Regions from separate parts of the Allobosea sp. GW823-FHT01F03 genome, predicted to be linked through region 1. Evidence: predicted binding sites of a transcription regulator. Region 1 holds the regulator's gene; each other region holds the start of a gene.
The links. Region 1 encodes PhoB, which activates phosphate uptake and scavenging genes when phosphate is short. Its sites were predicted from a motif close to TGTCATNNANCTGTCAT; they were not measured.
Positions count from the first base shown of each region.

Region 2: the regulator PhoB is predicted to act here: its motif matches at 1,866-1,882, upstream of AC3RCC_RS11650 (UDP-2,3-diacylglucosamine diphosphatase).
Region 3: the regulator PhoB is predicted to act here: its motif matches at 3,334-3,350, upstream of AC3RCC_RS08360 (DUF47 domain-containing protein).

Region 1 covers NZ_CM179505.1:278,512-283,975, forward strand. The annotation lists gene AC3RCC_RS01310 (aspartate aminotransferase family protein) at 1-479, opposite strand, end outside; gene AC3RCC_RS01315 (GcrA family cell cycle regulator) at 1,020-1,574, shown strand; gene AC3RCC_RS01320 (NUDIX hydrolase) at 1,645-2,085, shown strand; gene AC3RCC_RS01325 (YnfA family protein) at 2,082-2,402, shown strand; gene phoB (phosphate regulon transcriptional regulator PhoB) at 2,477-3,175, opposite strand; gene phoU (phosphate signaling complex protein PhoU) at 3,205-3,927, opposite strand; gene pstB (phosphate ABC transporter ATP-binding protein PstB) at 3,966-4,772, opposite strand; gene pstA (phosphate ABC transporter permease PstA) at 4,797-5,464, opposite strand, start outside.
Region 2 covers NZ_CM179505.1:2,449,083-2,454,546, forward strand. The annotation lists gene AC3RCC_RS11635 (DMT family transporter) at 1-267, opposite strand, end outside; gene AC3RCC_RS11640 (GNAT family N-acetyltransferase) at 417-869, opposite strand; gene AC3RCC_RS11645 (SDR family oxidoreductase) at 1,035-1,814, opposite strand; gene AC3RCC_RS11650 (UDP-2,3-diacylglucosamine diphosphatase) at 1,933-2,766, shown strand; gene AC3RCC_RS11655 (glycosyltransferase family 4 protein) at 2,766-3,854, shown strand; gene AC3RCC_RS11660 (cation:proton antiporter domain-containing protein) at 3,793-5,464, opposite strand, start outside.
Region 3 covers NZ_CM179505.1:1,785,825-1,791,288, forward strand. The annotation lists gene AC3RCC_RS08345 (ATP-binding protein) at 1-1,377, opposite strand, end outside; gene AC3RCC_RS08350 (ABC transporter substrate-binding protein) at 1,374-2,747, opposite strand; gene AC3RCC_RS08355 (hypothetical protein) at 2,852-3,142, opposite strand; gene AC3RCC_RS08360 (DUF47 domain-containing protein) at 3,431-4,075, shown strand; gene AC3RCC_RS08365 (inorganic phosphate transporter) at 4,088-5,101, shown strand; gene AC3RCC_RS08370 (LacI family DNA-binding transcriptional regulator) at 5,124-5,464, opposite strand, start outside.

The sequences.
Region 1 (5,464 bases):
TTGGGGCCGAAGCCGTCGATGTATTTCTGCTGGCCGCCGGCGGCGATGGTCGCCAGCGTGCGGCCGTGGAAGGCGCCCTCGAAGGTGACGATGCGGTAGCGCTCGGGATGGCCCTGCGCCGCATGGTATTTGCGCGCCATCTTGATCGCGCATTCGTTCGCCTCGGCGCCCGAATTGGTGAAGAAGACGCGCTCGGCGAAGGTCGCCTCGCAGAGCCGGCGGGCGAGCTTCTCGCCGTCCGGCATCGCGTAGAGATTGGAGGTGTGCCAGATGCGCTGGGCCTGCTCGGTCAGCGCCTTGACCAGATGCGGATGGGCGTGGCCGAGCGCGTTGACGGCGATGCCGGCGCCGAAATCGAGATAGCGCTGGCCATCGGCGGTGATCGCCCAGGCACCTTCGCCGCGCTCGAAGGCGACGGGTGCGCGCGCATAGGTCGGCAGCAGAACGGAGGCATTGGCGGAAACGGAAGCGGAGCTCATGGAGCGAGGTCCTCGCGACGGAACGTAACGGAAAGCGCTGGGCGCCGGGGTGTGAAGCGGTGGTTCGGGGCGCGGCGGCGATCTGCCAGCACGATGCGACCCCGCGGCGACGTTATCGTCGCAGGCCTTTCCCGTTTTCTCGTCGCGCCGTCAGCCGCATCGCTCGAAAGTCCGGATCGCTCAAAACATAAGCGCCGCCCCAAGGGCGGCCGCATTGAGAAGACTATGCAAAAGCGGTCCGGCACTGTCAATTCCGGCCGGGCGCCGCAGCGTTGCCAAATAGACTCACCTGACTGCGGGATCGAAGCTTTGTCTGGGGAAAAGACGATTTCCGATTCGGCGACTCTTGTGGCCGAGTCAAGCCATCTTGTATGGTCGGCCTCGTCAGATACGACATCTCGTGCGGCGTCTCCAGTATCGTCAGTTCCGAGCGTAGCGGTTTCCGTTCTTCGACGGGCGCTGCCGATATCGGATTCCGCCATGATCTTTTCCTATGCGTCGCCGGGCTATGGCGAGGCATGACGAAGACAGGTGAAATCGATGAGCGAAGCTGGAGCCTGGACCGACGAACGCGTCGAACTGCTCAAGAAGCTCTGGAATGACGGACTGAGCGCCAGCCAGATCGCCGGCGAACTCGGCAGCGTCACCCGCAATGCTGTCATCGGCAAGGTCCACCGCCTCGGCCTTTCGGGCCGCGCCAAGAATCCCGGCTCGGCCGCGCCGCGCCCGCGCAAGCCGACGACGCGTCCGCCGGCCCATCCGATGGCGAGCCCTGCCGCCGCGAGCGGCGGCATGACCCGCGGCAACACGGCGCTCGCCCCGCAATTCGTCCCGGAGATCGAGGCGGAACCGGAAGCGGAGCACGTCCCGGCGGCCCCGGCCGAGGAGGTGGTGATCCCGTTCTCCGAGCGTGTCACCATCATGGACCTGCGCGAATATATGTGCCGCTGGCCGATGGGCGACCCGACCTCGCCGGAATTCCGCTTCTGCGGCGGCCGCTCGCTGACCGGCATGCCCTATTGCGGCTATCATGCCCGCATCGCCTACCAGCCGGCGGCCGACCGGCGCCGCGACCGCAGCAAGGTGCGCGCCTGACCCGGCACCCCTGTGTAGAAGAATTGAAGCCGGCCCTCGGGCCGGCTTTTCCATTGGTGGAGAGACGCCGATGCGCACCGCAGAACGTCCCGCGCCCGTCGAATATGCCTGCGCCCTGACGATCCGGGGCGGAGACATCCTGCTCGGACTGAGAGCCCCGCATCGCCGCAACAGACCGTCCTGCTGGGACACGATCGGCGGGCATGTCGAGCCCGACGAGACGATCGAGCAGGCACTGAGACGCGAATTGCAGGAGGAGATCGGTATCGAGCCGACCAGCTTCACGCGCTTGACCACCATCGAGACGACCGAGAGCGACGGCGTCACCCCGGCTCTGTGGCATCTGTTCGCGGTGACCGGCTGGGTGGGCGAAGCCCGGATCAGCAATGACGAGCACAGCGAGATCCGCTGGTTCGACCTCGCCGAGGCCCGCGAGCTGTCGCCGCTCGCCTCGGAAGCCTACCGTCCGGTCTTCGCCCGGCTCGCGGCCAGCTTCGCCGCAGCGCCATGACCAGTTTCGCGATCTATCTGGGGGCCGCGCTGGCCGAGATCGCCGGCTGCTTCTCGTTCTGGGCCTGGCTCAAGCTCGGCAAATCGGCCTGGTGGCTGCTGCCGGGGCTTCTGGCGCTGGCGCTCTTCGCCTGGCTCTTGACGCTGATCGACAGCGCCGCCGCCGGCCGGGCCTTCGCCGCCTATGGCGGGGTCTACATCGTCGCGTCGCTGGGCTGGATGTGGCTGGTCGAGAAGGTGCCGCCGGACCGTTTCGACCTCACGGGCGCAGTCCTTTGCCTCGCCGGCGCAGCGGTGATCGTCGCCGCGCCGCGCTGAGCGTCGAACCTCCAGCCCTCATCCTGAGGAGCGATCGCAGATTGCGCCTCGAAGGATGAGGGCAGACTTGGCGCTCAGCTTCGCGCGAACGTCTCGTCGAAGGCGTAGCCGGCGCCGCGCACGGTGCGCAGCGGGTCCTTGGCGTCGTCGGGGGTGATCGCCTTGCGCAGGCGCCCGACATGGACGTCGACGGTGCGCTCGTCGATATAGACGTCGCGGCCCCAGACGGCGTCGAGCAGTTGGGCCCGCGAATAGACCCGGCCCGGGGCCTGCATCAGGAATTCGAGCAGGCGGAACTCGGTCGGACCGAGATGCAATTCGGCGCCTGCCCGGCGCACCCGCCGCGTCGTCCGGTCGAGCTCGAGATCGCCGGCGGTCAGCATGCCGACGACATGGCCGGGCTTGACCCGGCGCAGCAGCGCCTGGATGCGGGCGATCAGCTCCGGCAGCGAGAACGGCTTGACGACATAATCGTCGGCGCCGGTGGCGAGGCCGCGCACCCGCTCGGTCTCCTCGCCGCGCGCCGTCAGCATGATGATCGGCACCCGCTCCGTGTCGCGCCGGGCGCGCAGGCGCCGGCAGAGCTCGATGCCGGAAAGGCCGGGCAGCATCCAGTCGAGCAGGACGAGGTCAGGGGTATGGTCGCGCAAATGCAGCTCGGCATCGTCGCCGCGCGCGACGGTGTCGACCTCGAAGCCCTCGGCCTCGAGATTATAGCGGAGCAGCAGGGTCAGCGGCTCCTCATCCTCGACGATCAGGATGCGTGCAGGCATGTCGAGCCTCCGCTCAGGCGCCCATCCGCTCAGCCATTGGCCGCGGGCAGGTCGACCAGGATGTTGGTGGTGTCGAGCTTGGGCCGGCTCTCCTCCACCGACTGGCCGGTGATCAGGTAATGGATCGTCTCGGCGATGTTGGTGGTGTGATCGCCGATGCGCTCGACGTTCTTGGCGCAGAACAGAAGATGCGTGCAGAAGGTGATGTTGCGCGGATCTTCCATCATATAGGTCAGGAGCTCGCGGAAGAGCGAGGTGTAGAGCGCGTCGATCTCGTCGTCGCGGCGCCAGACCTCCATCGCCTTCTGCTCGTTGCTGGCGGCATAGGCGTCGAGCACGTCCTTGAGCTGCGCCTGGACCAGACGGCTCATATGCTCGAGCCCGACCACGGCGCGGTGCGGCGGCGAGAACTGGCCGGAGATCGCGACCGCGCGCTTGGCGATGTTCTTGGCGAGGTCGCCGACGCGCTCGATGTCAGCGGCGATGCGGATCGCCGAGATCAGCTCGCGCAGGTCGTTGGCGAGCGGCTGGCGCCGGGCGATGGTCAGCACCGCCTTCTCCTCGACATCGCGCTGGAGATTGTCGAGCCGCTGGTCGGCGGTGATCACCTTCTGGGCCAGCGCCGTGTCGCGGCGCACCAGCGCCACGGTGGAGTCGCCGAGCATGCGCTCGGACATGCCGCCCATCTCGGCCAGGCTGCGGCGCAGCCCTTCGAGGTCGGCATCATAGGAGCGGACGATATGGTCGGACATCGGGGCGAATCCTTCGAGGGCGAGCGGAACGGCAGGGCTCAGCCGAAGCGGCCGGTGACGTAGTCCTGCGTCTGCTTCTTGTTGGGGTTCATGAAGATGGTGTTGGTCGCGTCGAACTCGACGACCTCGCCGAGATACATGAAGGCGGTGTACTGCGAGACGCGCGCCGCCTGCTGCATGTTGTGGGTGACGATGACGATGGTGAAGTCGCTCTTCAGCTGCTCCAGCAGGTCCTCGATCTTGCCGGTCGAGATCGGGTCGAGGGCCGAAGTCGGCTCGTCGAACAGGATCACCTCGGGCTTCTGGGCGATGGTGCGGGCGATGCACAGGCGCTGCTGCTGGCCGCCGGAGAGCCCCATGCCGGAGCTCTTCAGCTTGTCCTTGACCTCGTCCCACAGGGCGGAGCGGCGCAGCGCGCCCTCGACGCGGTCGTCGAGCTCCGATTTCGGCGGCTTCTCGTAGAGGCGGATGCCGAAGGCGACGTTGTCGTAGATCGACATCGGGAAGGGCGTCGGCTTCTGGAAGACCATGCCGATGCGCGAGCGCAGCTCGTTGACGTCGACATCGTTGGAGATGACGTTGCGGCCGTCGAGCAGGACCTCGCCGGTGGCGCGCTGCTCCGGATAGAGCGAGTAGATCCGGTTGAAGATGCGCAGCAGGGTCGACTTGCCGCAGCCGGAGGGGCCGATCAGCGCGGTGACGTGGCGGTCACGGAAGCTGAGATTGACGTTCTTCAGCGCCTTGTGCTCGCCATAGTAGAAATCGAGGTTCTTCACCGCGATCCGGATCGGCGCCTGGGCGTCGAGGACCTGCGGGCTGAGTTCCAGGGTCGAGAGCATCGACATGTTCCTTCCGATCGGACGTGGTGCTCACTTGCCGCCGCGCACGATGCGCCGGGCGATAAGCGAGAGCAAAAGGATCGAGACGGTGATGATCAGCGAACCGGCCCAGGCGAGCTGCTGCCAGTTCTCGTAAGGGGCCGAGGCGAACTGATAGATCGTCACCGGCAGGTTGGAGACGCCGCCGACCAGGGTCGGCGAGAACCAGAAATTATTGTTCAGCGCGGTGAAGAGCAGCGGCGCCGTCTCGCCGGCGATGCGCGCCAGCGCCAGCAGGATGCCGGTGACCATGCCGGACTTCGCGGCCCGCCAGGTGATCGCGGTGATGACCACCGAAGGCGGGGCGCCGAGGGCCGAGCCGGCCTCGCGCAGCGGCGCCGGCACGAGGCGCAGCATGTCCTCGGTGGTGCGCACGATGACCGGGATCGCGATGATGCCGAGCGCGACGCCGCCGGCCCAGCCGGAATAGCCGCGGAAGGGCTCGACCAGGATGACGTAGACGAACAGGCCGATCAGGATCGAGGGCGCCGAGAGCAGGATGTCGTTGATGAAGCGGATCAGGTTGGCGAGCTTCGAGCCCCGGCCGTACTCGGCGAGATAGGTCCCGGCGAGCACGCCGATCGGCGTCGCCAGCGCGATGCCGAGAAAGGTCAGCACGGCCGAGCCGACGATGGCGTTGGCAAGGCCGCCGCCCTCGG
Region 2 (5,464 bases), 2.2 Mb from region 1:
ATGCAGGGCAGAAAAGCCGAGGAACATGCCGGTCGAGCCGATGATCCCGCGCTTCATATGGCCGCGCAGATTGCTGGTCTTGAGGGCACTCGGGAACTCGCTGCGCCAGGACAGCCAGATCACCAGCGGGATCAGGGCGAAGAAGGAGCGGAAGAACACCAGCTCGCCCGTCGGATAGCGCGCGGCGAGCAGTTTGATCGCCGCCGACATCAGCGTGAAGGACAAAGCCGAGAGCAGCTTGAAGCTGATGCCGAGAAGAGGGGACAAAGCGAAGTTCGGGGCGTGGGGGAGGGGTCTTGTACAGGACTGCTTAGACCACGAGGCTGGAGTGGTTCAAAGCGTCGATCTTGCAGAGCCGACCGGCAGGGCGTGGGACGCGCCGGCCATCGGCAGGGCGCATGTTCTCGCCGGCGGGGTCAGCGCAGCGTGTAGTCCAGAACCTCGTCGCCGGCTTCGTCGAAGCCGCCGGTCGAGCGCCAGCCGAGATGCCGGTAGAAGCCGTGGGAGCGCACCTTGGGATCGGCCGAGCAACCGAGGAAAAGCCGTGTGAGGCCGCGCTGCCGAAGGTCCTCGACCATCAGCGCGAGCAGTTTCCTGCCGATGCCTTTGCCCTCATGGCTCGGGAGCAAAGCGAGGACCGCGATCTCGCCGCTGTCGGCATGCCCGAAGCAGTAGCCGACGATCTTGCCGTCCTCGGTTGCGACATGGCCCGGCAGGCTGCCATCGGCGATCGCGTCGCGCCAGCTCTCCAGCGTGATGCCGCGCTCCGCCAGTTCCGCGACCGAGATGGCGTTCTCGCGGGTTATGCCGCGCAGGGTGATGCAGTCGGGCGTGTCGTCCGGGACGGCGTTGCGATAGGCGATGGTCATGGGGGTTGGGTTGGCCTGCCGCGGTGTCCGGAGTTTCTCGACCTCATCCTGAGGAGGCCTGATAGGGCCGTCTCGAAGGATGCTCCAGATGGTTCCGGAGCCTCCTGGAGCTTCCTTCGAGACGCCGCTGCGCGGCTCCTCAGGATGAGGGCTGTATTGCTGGTGTCAGAAGTTGGCGCGGAACGAGCCGCCATCCATCAGGAAGTTCTGGCCGGTGATGTAGCCGGCATGGACGCTGGCGAGGAAGGCGCAGAGCTTGCCGAACTCCTCGGCCTCGCCGAAGCGGCCGGCCGGGATCTCGGCGCGGCGCAGCTTCATGACTTCGTCTTCCGAAATGCCCTTCATCGCCGCGACGCGCTTGGTCGAGGTCGTCAGGCGGTCGGTGGCGAAGACGCCGGGCAGGATGTTGTTGATGGTGACGTTGGCATGGGCGACCTCGCGCGCCACGCCGGCGAGGAAGGCGGTGAGGCCGGCACGGGCGGCCGAGGAGACGTCGAGCCCGGTCAGCGGCGTCAGCACGCTCGCCGAGGTGATGTTGACGATGCGGCCGAAGCCGCGCGCGATCATGCCGTCGATCACGGCTTGCGTCAGCTCGAGCGGAGTCGCCATGTTCTGCGCGACACCTTCGAGCAGCGCCTCGCGCGTCACCTCGCGGAAGGGCTTGGGCGGCGGGCCGCCATTGTTGTTGACGAGGATGTCGACTTGCGGCGATGCGGCGAGCAGCGCGTCCTGGCCGGCCTTGGTCGAGACGTCGGCGACCACCGCGATCACAGTCGCGCCGGTGCTGGCGCGGATCGCGCTCGCGGTCTCTTCCAGGGTCTTGGCGTCGCGCCCGTTGATGACGACGGTGCAGCCGGCCTCGGCCAGCGCCTGGGCACAGCCGCGTCCCAGCCCCTTGCTCGAGGCGCAGACGATGGCGGTGCGGCCGGCGATTCCCAGATCCATGGTGTTCCTCCGAATTTCCAGTGTGCGAGCCAAAGCACGGTTTTCCGGCCGCGTCATCAAAGCGTAGTGCAAATCAGACACACGCCGCAGGCATCGCAACAGGGCGGGCCGGTGGCACATGAGCGACGACAGCGACGCCAAGCAGGTTCGCAGCATCTTCATCTCCGACCTGCATCTGGGCACGCGCGGGGCGCAGGCGGATCTCGTTCTCGAGTTTCTGCGGGCCTATGACGCGCCGCGGATCTATCTGGTCGGCGACATTATCGACGGCTGGCGTCTGAAGAACGGCTGGTATTTCCCGCAGGCCCATAACGACGTCGTGCAGAAGCTGCTGCGCAAGGTCCGCAAGGGCTCGAAGCTGGTCTACGTCACCGGCAATCATGACGATTTCCTGCGTGACTACACCGGGCTGCAATTCGGCGGCATCACGCTGGTCGACGAGATCATTCACGAGACCGCCGATGGCCGGCGGATGCTGGTGATCCATGGCGATCTGTTCGATCTCGTCGTGCGCAACGCCAAATGGCTCGCGCTGCTCGGCGACTGGGCCTACACCGTCGCCCTCGTCCTGAACCACGGGATCAACAAGGTACGCCGGACCCTGCGCCTGCCGCACTGGTCGCTCTCGGCCTGGGCCAAGCACAAGGTCAAGAACGCGGTCAATTATATCGGCGAGTTCGAGCAGTGCCTGGCCGACGAGGCGAGGCGGCACAAGGCCGACGGCGTGATCTGCGGCCATATCCACCACGCGACGCAGCGCCGGATCGACGGGCTGGACTACATCAACACCGGCGACTGGGTCGAGAGCTGCACGGCGGTCGTCGAGCATGATGACGGCCGCTTCGAAATCATCCGCTGGCCGCAGCATCGCTTCAGGGGCGAGAATCCGGGCCTGTCGGCCGCGTCCGCCCCGCAGCGGCCGGCGCCGGTGCTGGTTGGCGAGGCCGCCTGATGCGCGTCCTGATCGCCACCGACGCCTGGCGGCCGCAGATCAACGGCGTCGTGCGCTCGCTGGAGCGGATGTTCGAGGCGGCGCCCGATTTCGGCGTCACGGCGCAGATGCTGACGCCTGAAGGCTTCCGGCAGGTCGGCCTGCCGTCCTATCCGGATATCCGGATCGCGCTGGCCAGCCAGCAGCAGGTGGCGAAACGCATCGCCGAGTTCGGCCCCGACCATATCCACATCGCGACCGAAGGGCCGATCGGCTGGCTGGCGCGGGCGGCCTGCCTCGCGCAGAAGCGCAGCTTCACCACGAGCTACCACACCCGCTTCCCGCAATATGTCGCGGCGCGCTGGCCGATTCCCGAAAGCTGGAGCTATCGCTTCCTGCGCCGCTTCCATGCACCGGCGGCCGGGGTGATGGTCTCGACGGCGACGGTCGAGGCCGAGCTGCGCGAGCATGGCTTCGAGCGCATCCTGCGCTGGGGCCGCGGCGTCGATCTCTCGCTGTTCCATCCGCGCGCCGCGAGCGTGCTCGACCTGCCGCGACCGATCTTTCTCAGCGTCGGCCGGGTTGCGGTCGAGAAGAATCTCGCGGCGTTCCTGTCGCTGCGCCTGCCGGGCAGCAAGGTCGTGGTTGGTGACGGGCCGGCCCTGGCCGACCTGAAGCGCACCTTTCCCGAGGCGCATTTCCTCGGCGCGCGCGAGGGCGAGGAGCTCGCGGCGATCTACGCCTCCTCCGACGTCTTCGTCTTTCCGAGCCTGACCGACACGTTCGGGATCGTCCTGCTCGAGGCCGCCGCCAGCGGCCTGCCGGTCGCGGCCTTTCCGGTGCAGGGGCCGAGCGACGTCTTCGCCGGCAGCAATGCCGCCGTGCTGCACGAGGACCTGCGCCAGGCGGCGCTTTCGGCTCTCAGATTACCGCGCGAGGCGGGGCCGCAGCTCGCCGCCCGCCATAGCTGGCAGAGCAGCGCCGAGCAGTTCTACGGGCATATCCGCCGGGCCGCGCAGGCGGCGCGGCAAGCGCCGGTGCAGAGCGTCACAGCCTTCGCGAGCGGGCGTGGCGCGGAAGGGAACGGCCGGGCGCGCTCGCCGGCTTGAGCTCGGCGCGGAAGTCGTCGCGGCGTTGATGCACCGAGGCGATGACCAGGCCCATCGGCACGCCGAGCCCGACCAGCGCGGCTTCCGACAATTGCAGGCTGGCCTCGATGGTCTCAGGCACGGCGTCGTTGACGCCGATCTCGTAGAGATGGCGGGCGTGCCTGGCATCGCGGGCGCGGGCGACGATCACGAGGTCGGGCCGCATCTCGCGCGCCGCCCTGACGATCTCGTCGACCGCACGCTGGTTGTCGATCGTCACGATCAGCGCGGTCGCTTCCTGCAATCCGCAGAGGCGCAGGAATTCCGGCTTGGTCGCATCGCCGAAGAAGGCGGGGCGGCCAGCCCGGCGCTGGCTCGAAACCAGGGCGGGGTCGGCGTCGATCACCAGGAAGGGCGCCTTGTGCTGCTCCAGCATCTCGCCGACGAGCCGGCCGACGCGGCCGCAGCCGACGACGAGGGCGCGGGCGGCGTGATCGTCGGGCGGCAGGATCTGCGCTTCCTCCGGTAGCTGTACCGTGGGCGCGAAATGCGCCGCCAGCATGCGTGCCAGCCGGGCGGCCAGTGGCAGGGCGATCATGGTCAGCGACACCGCGGCCAGGACGAGGCCCGAAGCCGAGCGATCGACCAGCTCGGCCGCCACGGAGGCGCTGAGCAGGACGAAGGCGAACTCGCCGCCAGGGCCGATCAGGATCGCGCTTTCCAGCGCGGTCGCGCGCCCGAGCCGGAAGAAGCGCGCCAGCAGGAAGGTGATCACCGCCTTGGCGAGAAAAAGTCCGAGCGCGATCGAAAGGATCGCCAGCGGCTGGGCGGCGAGCTGGGCCGGGTCCACGCTCATGCCGACCGTGAGGAAGAAGACGCCGATCAGCAGCGATTTGAAGGGCTCGATCGTGACCTCGATGGCGCGGCGATACTCGGTCTCGGCGAGCAGCAGTCCGGCGATGAAGGCGCCGAGCCCCATGGAGAGGCCGGCGGCGGCGGCGATCAGGCCGGTGCCGAGCGCGACCAGAAGCGTCGCGGCGAGGAAGCTCTCGGAGGAGTCGGTCGAGGCGACCAGCCGGAACAGCGGGCGCATGGCGAAGCGTCCGATCACGATGATGGCGGCGATCGCCGCAGCCGCCTGGAGCAGCGCCTGGGCGAGGCCGGCCAGCAGCGAGCCGTTCTCCTGCGCGCCGAGCACGCTGATCAGGAAGAGCAGGGGAATAACGGCGAGGTCCTGGCAGAGCAGGATCGCGAAGCTGGCGCGGCCGGCGGAGGAGGTGATGCGGCGGTGGGCCGAGAGCAGTTCCACCACCATCGCGGTCGAGGACAGCGCCAGCGCCGTGCCGATGATCAGCGCCGCCGTAGCCGGCTGGCCGAAGCCATAGGCGACCGCACCGATAACGCAGGCGGAGAGGCTGATCTGACCGAGGCCGAGGCCGAAGACCAATCGGCGCATCGTCATCAGCCGGTCATAGGAGAGTTCGAGCCCGATCACGAAGAGCAGGAAGGCGATGCCGAGCTCGGCCGGCCCGGCGAGGGCCTTGGCGTCCGAGACAGTGATCGTGCTGAGGAAGGGCACCTTGGCGACGAGGCCGCCGAGGCCGTAGGGACCCAGCACGGCGCCGCAGGCG
Region 3 (5,464 bases), 1.5 Mb from region 1:
GGCGAGGGCCTGGCGGGCATCTTCCGGACGGTCGCGCTCGAGCAGCAGCGCGCCGTTATGGGCATGGGAGCGGATCGCGGCGAGCGGCTGGTTGAGCTCGTGGCTGAGCCCCGCGGCCATCTGGCCGAGGGCCGCGAGCTTGGCGGCCTGGATCAGGTCGTCGCGCGTCTGGCGGAAGACGGCGAGCGCGCGGGCGAGATCGCCGAGCTCGTCATTGCCGGCCTTCGGCAGAACGGCGGAGGATTGGCCGCTGGCGATGCTGGTCGCGGCCTCGGTGAGGACCCGCAGCCGCGCCACGAGATGGCGCCGGACATAGAACCAGCCGATCAGCAGCGCCCCGAGCAGCGAGGCGGCGGCGATCGCCAGCAAGAGGTTGCGCCCCAGCAGGATTGCCTCGGCCGAACGCTCGGCGGCGGCCTTGGCCACGGCCTCGGTGCGCTGGACTTCCTGCGAGACCAGCGTGCCGAGCTCGGTGACGAGGCGCCGGCTCTCGAAGATCAGGCGCTGCGCGTCGGCCAGCGCCGAAAGCTCGGCGCGCTTGATCGCAGGCAGCCCGGTCGTCGTGTCGGCGAGGCCGATCAGGCGCTGGGTGATCTGGCGGACGGTGATGGTGTCGGGCCAGCCGGTGAGGGCCTTGGCCTCGACCTCGAGCTGGTCGACCGCTTCGCCGATGACATGGCCGGTCTGCTCCATGTCCTCGCGGGTCCGCACCGCGCCCAAGCGGCCGAACAGCCCGACGATCAGGTTCGCCTGGGCGTTCAGCGTCATCAGCGCCTCGCTCTTGCGGGTCTCCTCGCGGATGGCGTTCGGGCGGCTGGTTTGCGTCGCGACCGTATTCGCCTGCCCGAGCGCGGTCTCGATGTTGAACCGGGCATCGTCGGTCAGCGGCTCGATCTCGTCGAGCAGATCGGCCTGGAGCCAGCGCAATTCCTCGCCGAGGGCGCGGTTGCGCTCGCCCAGCGGGAAACGGCGTTCCGAGACGGCATCGATCGCCGCGAGATTGCCGCGGATCGCGGTCGCGACCGAAGTCAACGCCGGCACGTCGAAACCGCCCTGCTTGCGTTCGGAGAGGACGCGGTCGAGCTCGTCCAGGCGCTCGCCGACGGCGCGCCGGCTGCGCTCGTAGACGTCGCGCCGCTCGGCATTGGCGAGCTCCGGCATCGCCGAGATCACGCGCGCGCTGGCCTCGGCCAGCCTTGCTGCCGAGGCGAGGCCGGGAAGGTGGTCGCTGGCGATGGCGGCGAGCTCCTTGCTCAGCCGCTCATAGGAGATGACGCCGACGATGCCGGCGCCGACGGCGAAGAGGCCGACGCCGAGGAAGGCGGCGATCAGGCGGCCGCCGATGCCGAAGCGCCGGCCAGGCCAGAGGCGTCTCACGGCCTCGCTCCCGCAAGGCCATCCTCGGCCCCGGCCCAGCCCAGGCTGACGAGCCGTTCGGTCGCCCGTCGCAGGGCGTCGGCGGCCTCCGCGGCATGGCCGGCGATCGCGGCCCGGATCTCGGCCTCGAGCTTCGCCTGCGCTTCGGGCGGGGCAACGCCGCGCGGGACGCGGACGAGGTTGCGGAAGCGCTCGGGCTGCTCCAGCTGCGCGGCGGCGATCGGCGGACGGGTGAGGGCGGCGCGGGCCTGCGTCAGAAACTGCGCCGCCTGCTCGTCGGGATGGCGAAGGAGCGCCGCTTCCATGGCCTGGAGGCTGCGCCAGAGTCGGGCATGCTCGGCGCGCCGGAAGGTGATCCATTCGTCGAAGATGATGTTGACGAGTTCGTAGCGGCTGGCCGAGAGGCCGGCGTCGAAACGGGTCTTGCTGAACAGGCCGGCTGTTTCCGAGAGATGCGGCGGCGTCTCGTCAGGGCCATAGGCGGCCGGCGAGACCGCGAGGCGGCCGATCCGCGGCTCGCGCAGCAGCCTTTGGCCTTCGGGAGACAGCACGAAGTCGACGAAGAGCTCGGCCTCCTTGGGATTGGGCGATGTCGCGAGCCGCGCGATGCTGGCCGGCGCGAACAGCGTCTCCTCCGGCAGCACGAAACGGTTGGTCTCGGCTTCGCCGGTACCGGAATCCGTCAGGAAATCGATGGAGATGCCGATGCCGAAGCGGCCGCGCGCGACGCCGGTGGTGACGCCGAAGCTGCGTGCGGTCAGTGTCGCGAGATTGCCGCCGATCGCCGACCAGAGCGCCCAGCCGCGCTCCCAGCCGAGCGATTGCAGCAGCGCCTCGACCATCAGATGGGTGGTCCCGGAGCGGGCCGGCGAGGTCAGGCCGATATGGCCGGCATAGGCGGGAGCGGCGAGGTCGGACCAGTTGCGCGGCACGGGCAGATTGCGCGCCGAGAGATAGCCGGGGTTGTAGACCAGCCCGTAGCCGGAAATGGCGAAGCCGAGATAGCGGCCGGCAGGGTCGTTGACCGGATAGCCGGCGATGCTCTCCGGGGCGCCGGTGGGGCGCGTCTGCAGAGGCGCCAACAGTCCGGCCTGCTTCAGCAGCTCGAAGGCATCGGGTGCCGAAGCCCAGAACAGATCGGCCTCCGGCCGTTTCTGAGCGTGGATGTCGGCGAGCGCGGCGGTCGTCTTGCGCTGCACGATCTCGACGGCGATGTCCGGGTGACGGGCGCGGAAGGCGACGCGGAAAGGCTCGAAGAAGGAAGGCGGGAACGAGGTGACGACCTGGACGCGACGCGCCTGCGCCGGGCCGGCGGTGAGCCAGCCAAATGCGGAAAGGGCAAGCCAGAGACAGAGGGCGCGGCGGCTCATCGCACCGTCATATAGCCGGGCAATCGGCAGGCATAGATCGGCCGTGCAGTCGCCGGGCCGGGGGAAGGGCCGCGGTCGGCGGCCCTTCGCTCATGTCGCGCCTCTCACTTCACGTGCAGGAGAACGGCGCCTTCCAGGACGGTGGGAGCGCCGACGCCGGTATTGCCGGCGTGCTCCTTGATCCACTCCTTCGCCATTTTCAGGCTTTCATCGGTGCCGGCCTTGTCCTTGCAGACCGTGACGGAAACCCCGCCATCGGCGGTGCGGATCAGCGCGTAGTTCGAGAAGCCCGTTACCGTCCGCATCAGCTTCTCGACATCTGCCTTGCGCTTCTCGAGCAGGTCGAAAAGCTCCTTGGCGCCCTTGCCGGAATAGGTTCTGACGATCGCGTGCATGGCCAGTCCTCCGTTCAAGGCCCCGCCAGCCGCGATAGCTATGCGCCTGCGCGCAGCGCTTGCCAATTCAAGATGACGCAAGGGAGGGCGCTTTGGCCCCGGCGCGCATTGCTCCGGCGAGGTACTCCCTTCGCTCCCGCGAGACGGCAGGGTGAAAGCATCTGTGCAGCGGCGCAGGATATGGTTGCAGAGGTCATGAAACTGTCACACAAGCTGGCGGCAATTCGGCTCGTATCCTGCCGCGACGAAGGCGGCGCGGCTGGCCGTGCGATCACGACGAGGTGCGCGGTGCTCGGCTGGTTTCAGAAGCTGCTCCCGAAAGAACCCAAGTTCTTCGATCTGTTCGAGGCGCATGCGGTCACGCTGGTCGCGGGCGCCAGGGCGCTGGATTCCCTGCTCGCCGGCCGCGTCTCGATCGAGAGCGGCTGCGCCGAGATCTTCAAGCAGGAGCACCTGGCCGACGAGATCGCCGGAGAGGTCATGCATGAGACCGGCCGGAGTTTCATCACCCCGTTCGACCGCGGCGACATCGAGGAGCTGATCGGCTCGATGGACGACGCGATCGACCAGATGCGCAAGACCGCCAAGGCGATCGCGCTCTACGAGGTCGAACGCTTCGAGCCTGATATGGCCGAGCTCGGCGTGGTGGTGGTGCAGGCGTCGGAGCGCGTCGCGCGGCTCCTGCCGATGTTGCGGGACATCAAGAAGAACGCCGTCGCGATCGGGGCGCTGGCCAAGGAGATCGGCGCGATCGAGGAACGTTCCGATGTGCTGCACGGCCAGGGACTGAAGGCGCTGTTCAGGGCGCATCGCGGCGGCGAGGCGATGGGATTCATCGTCGGCGCCGAGGTCTACGACCATCTCGAAAAGGTGGTCGACCGGCTGGAGGACGTCGCCAAGCGGGTCAGCCGCATCGTGCTCGAACATCTCTAGACGGCGCGCGCCGTGGACCTTTCCGCCGTCGCCACCTCCCTGATCTTCCTGATCGCCGTCGCCCTGCTGTTCGACTTCCTGAACGGCCTGCATGACGCCGCGAACTCGATCGCGACCATCGTCTCGACGCGGGTCCTGCCGCCGCGCTGGGCGGTTTTCTGGGCCGCCTTCTTCAATTTCATCGCCTTCCTGTTCTTCGGCCTGCACGTCGCCCAGACGGTCGGCTCGGGCATCATCCAGGCGGCGATCGTCGACGACCGCGTGATCTTCGGGGCGCTGACCGGAGCGATCGCCTGGAATGTGCTGACCTGGATCGCCGGTATCCCGTCGAGCTCCTCGCATGCGCTGATCGGCGGGCTGGTCGGCGCCGGGCTCGCCAAGGCGGGCTTCTCCTCGATCGTCTGGTGGGGGCTGGGCAAGACCTTCGTCGCGATCTTCATGTCGCCGGCGATCGGCTTCGCGCTGGCGCTGCTGCTCGTGCTGTTCGTCTCCTGGAGCTTCCTCAAAGTGGCGCCGATCAAGGCGGACAGCACCTTCCGCTCGCTGCAGTTCGTCTCCGCCTCGCTCTATTCCCTCGGCCACGGTGCCAATGACGCGCAGAAGACCATGGGTATCATCGCCGTGCTCTTGTTCTCGCATGGTTTGATGGGCGACAGCTTCTCGGTGCCGTTCTGGGTGGTGATCTCCTGCCAGGCGGCGATGGCGCTCGGCACGCTCTGCGGCGGCTGGCGGATCGTCCACACCATGGGCTCGAAGATCACCCGGCTGACGCCGCAGCAGGGTTTCTGCGCCGAGACCGGCGGGGCGATCACCCTGTTCATGGCGACCTATCTCGGCATCCCCGTCTCGACCACGCACACCATCACCGGCGCGATCATCGGCGTCGGGGCGGCGCGTCGGATGGCGGCGGTGCGCTGGGGCGTGGCGCGCGGCATCGTCTTCGCCTGGATCGTGACGATGCCGGCCGCGGGCGCGATCTCGGCCGTCGCCTATCTCCTCTCCGGCTATTTCCTGACCGGGCGCTGAAGGGCGCCCGGCACATCGAGACTCAGGGCAGGTTCTCGCGGAGCACGATCTCGGTGCTCGGCCGGCTGGTACCCTCGGTCGCCGGGCGCCCGGCACGCAGATTGGCGAAGATCGAGACGCAGGTCATCAGCGTCGCCTGCGGGTGCTGCGTGATCACCGCGTCCATGGTGCCGTCGATCAACAGGGCGCGGGTATCCGGCGTCAGGCCATGGCCGACGAAGACGACCTCGTGCTGGCGTCCGGTCTCCTTCAGGGCCCGGCCGATGCCCTCGGCGCCGCCGCCGATATTGTAGATGCCGGCAAGATCGGGGTGCTGTGCCAGCAGAGTTCTGGTCTGCCGGTAGTTCTGACCCTCGTCGTCGT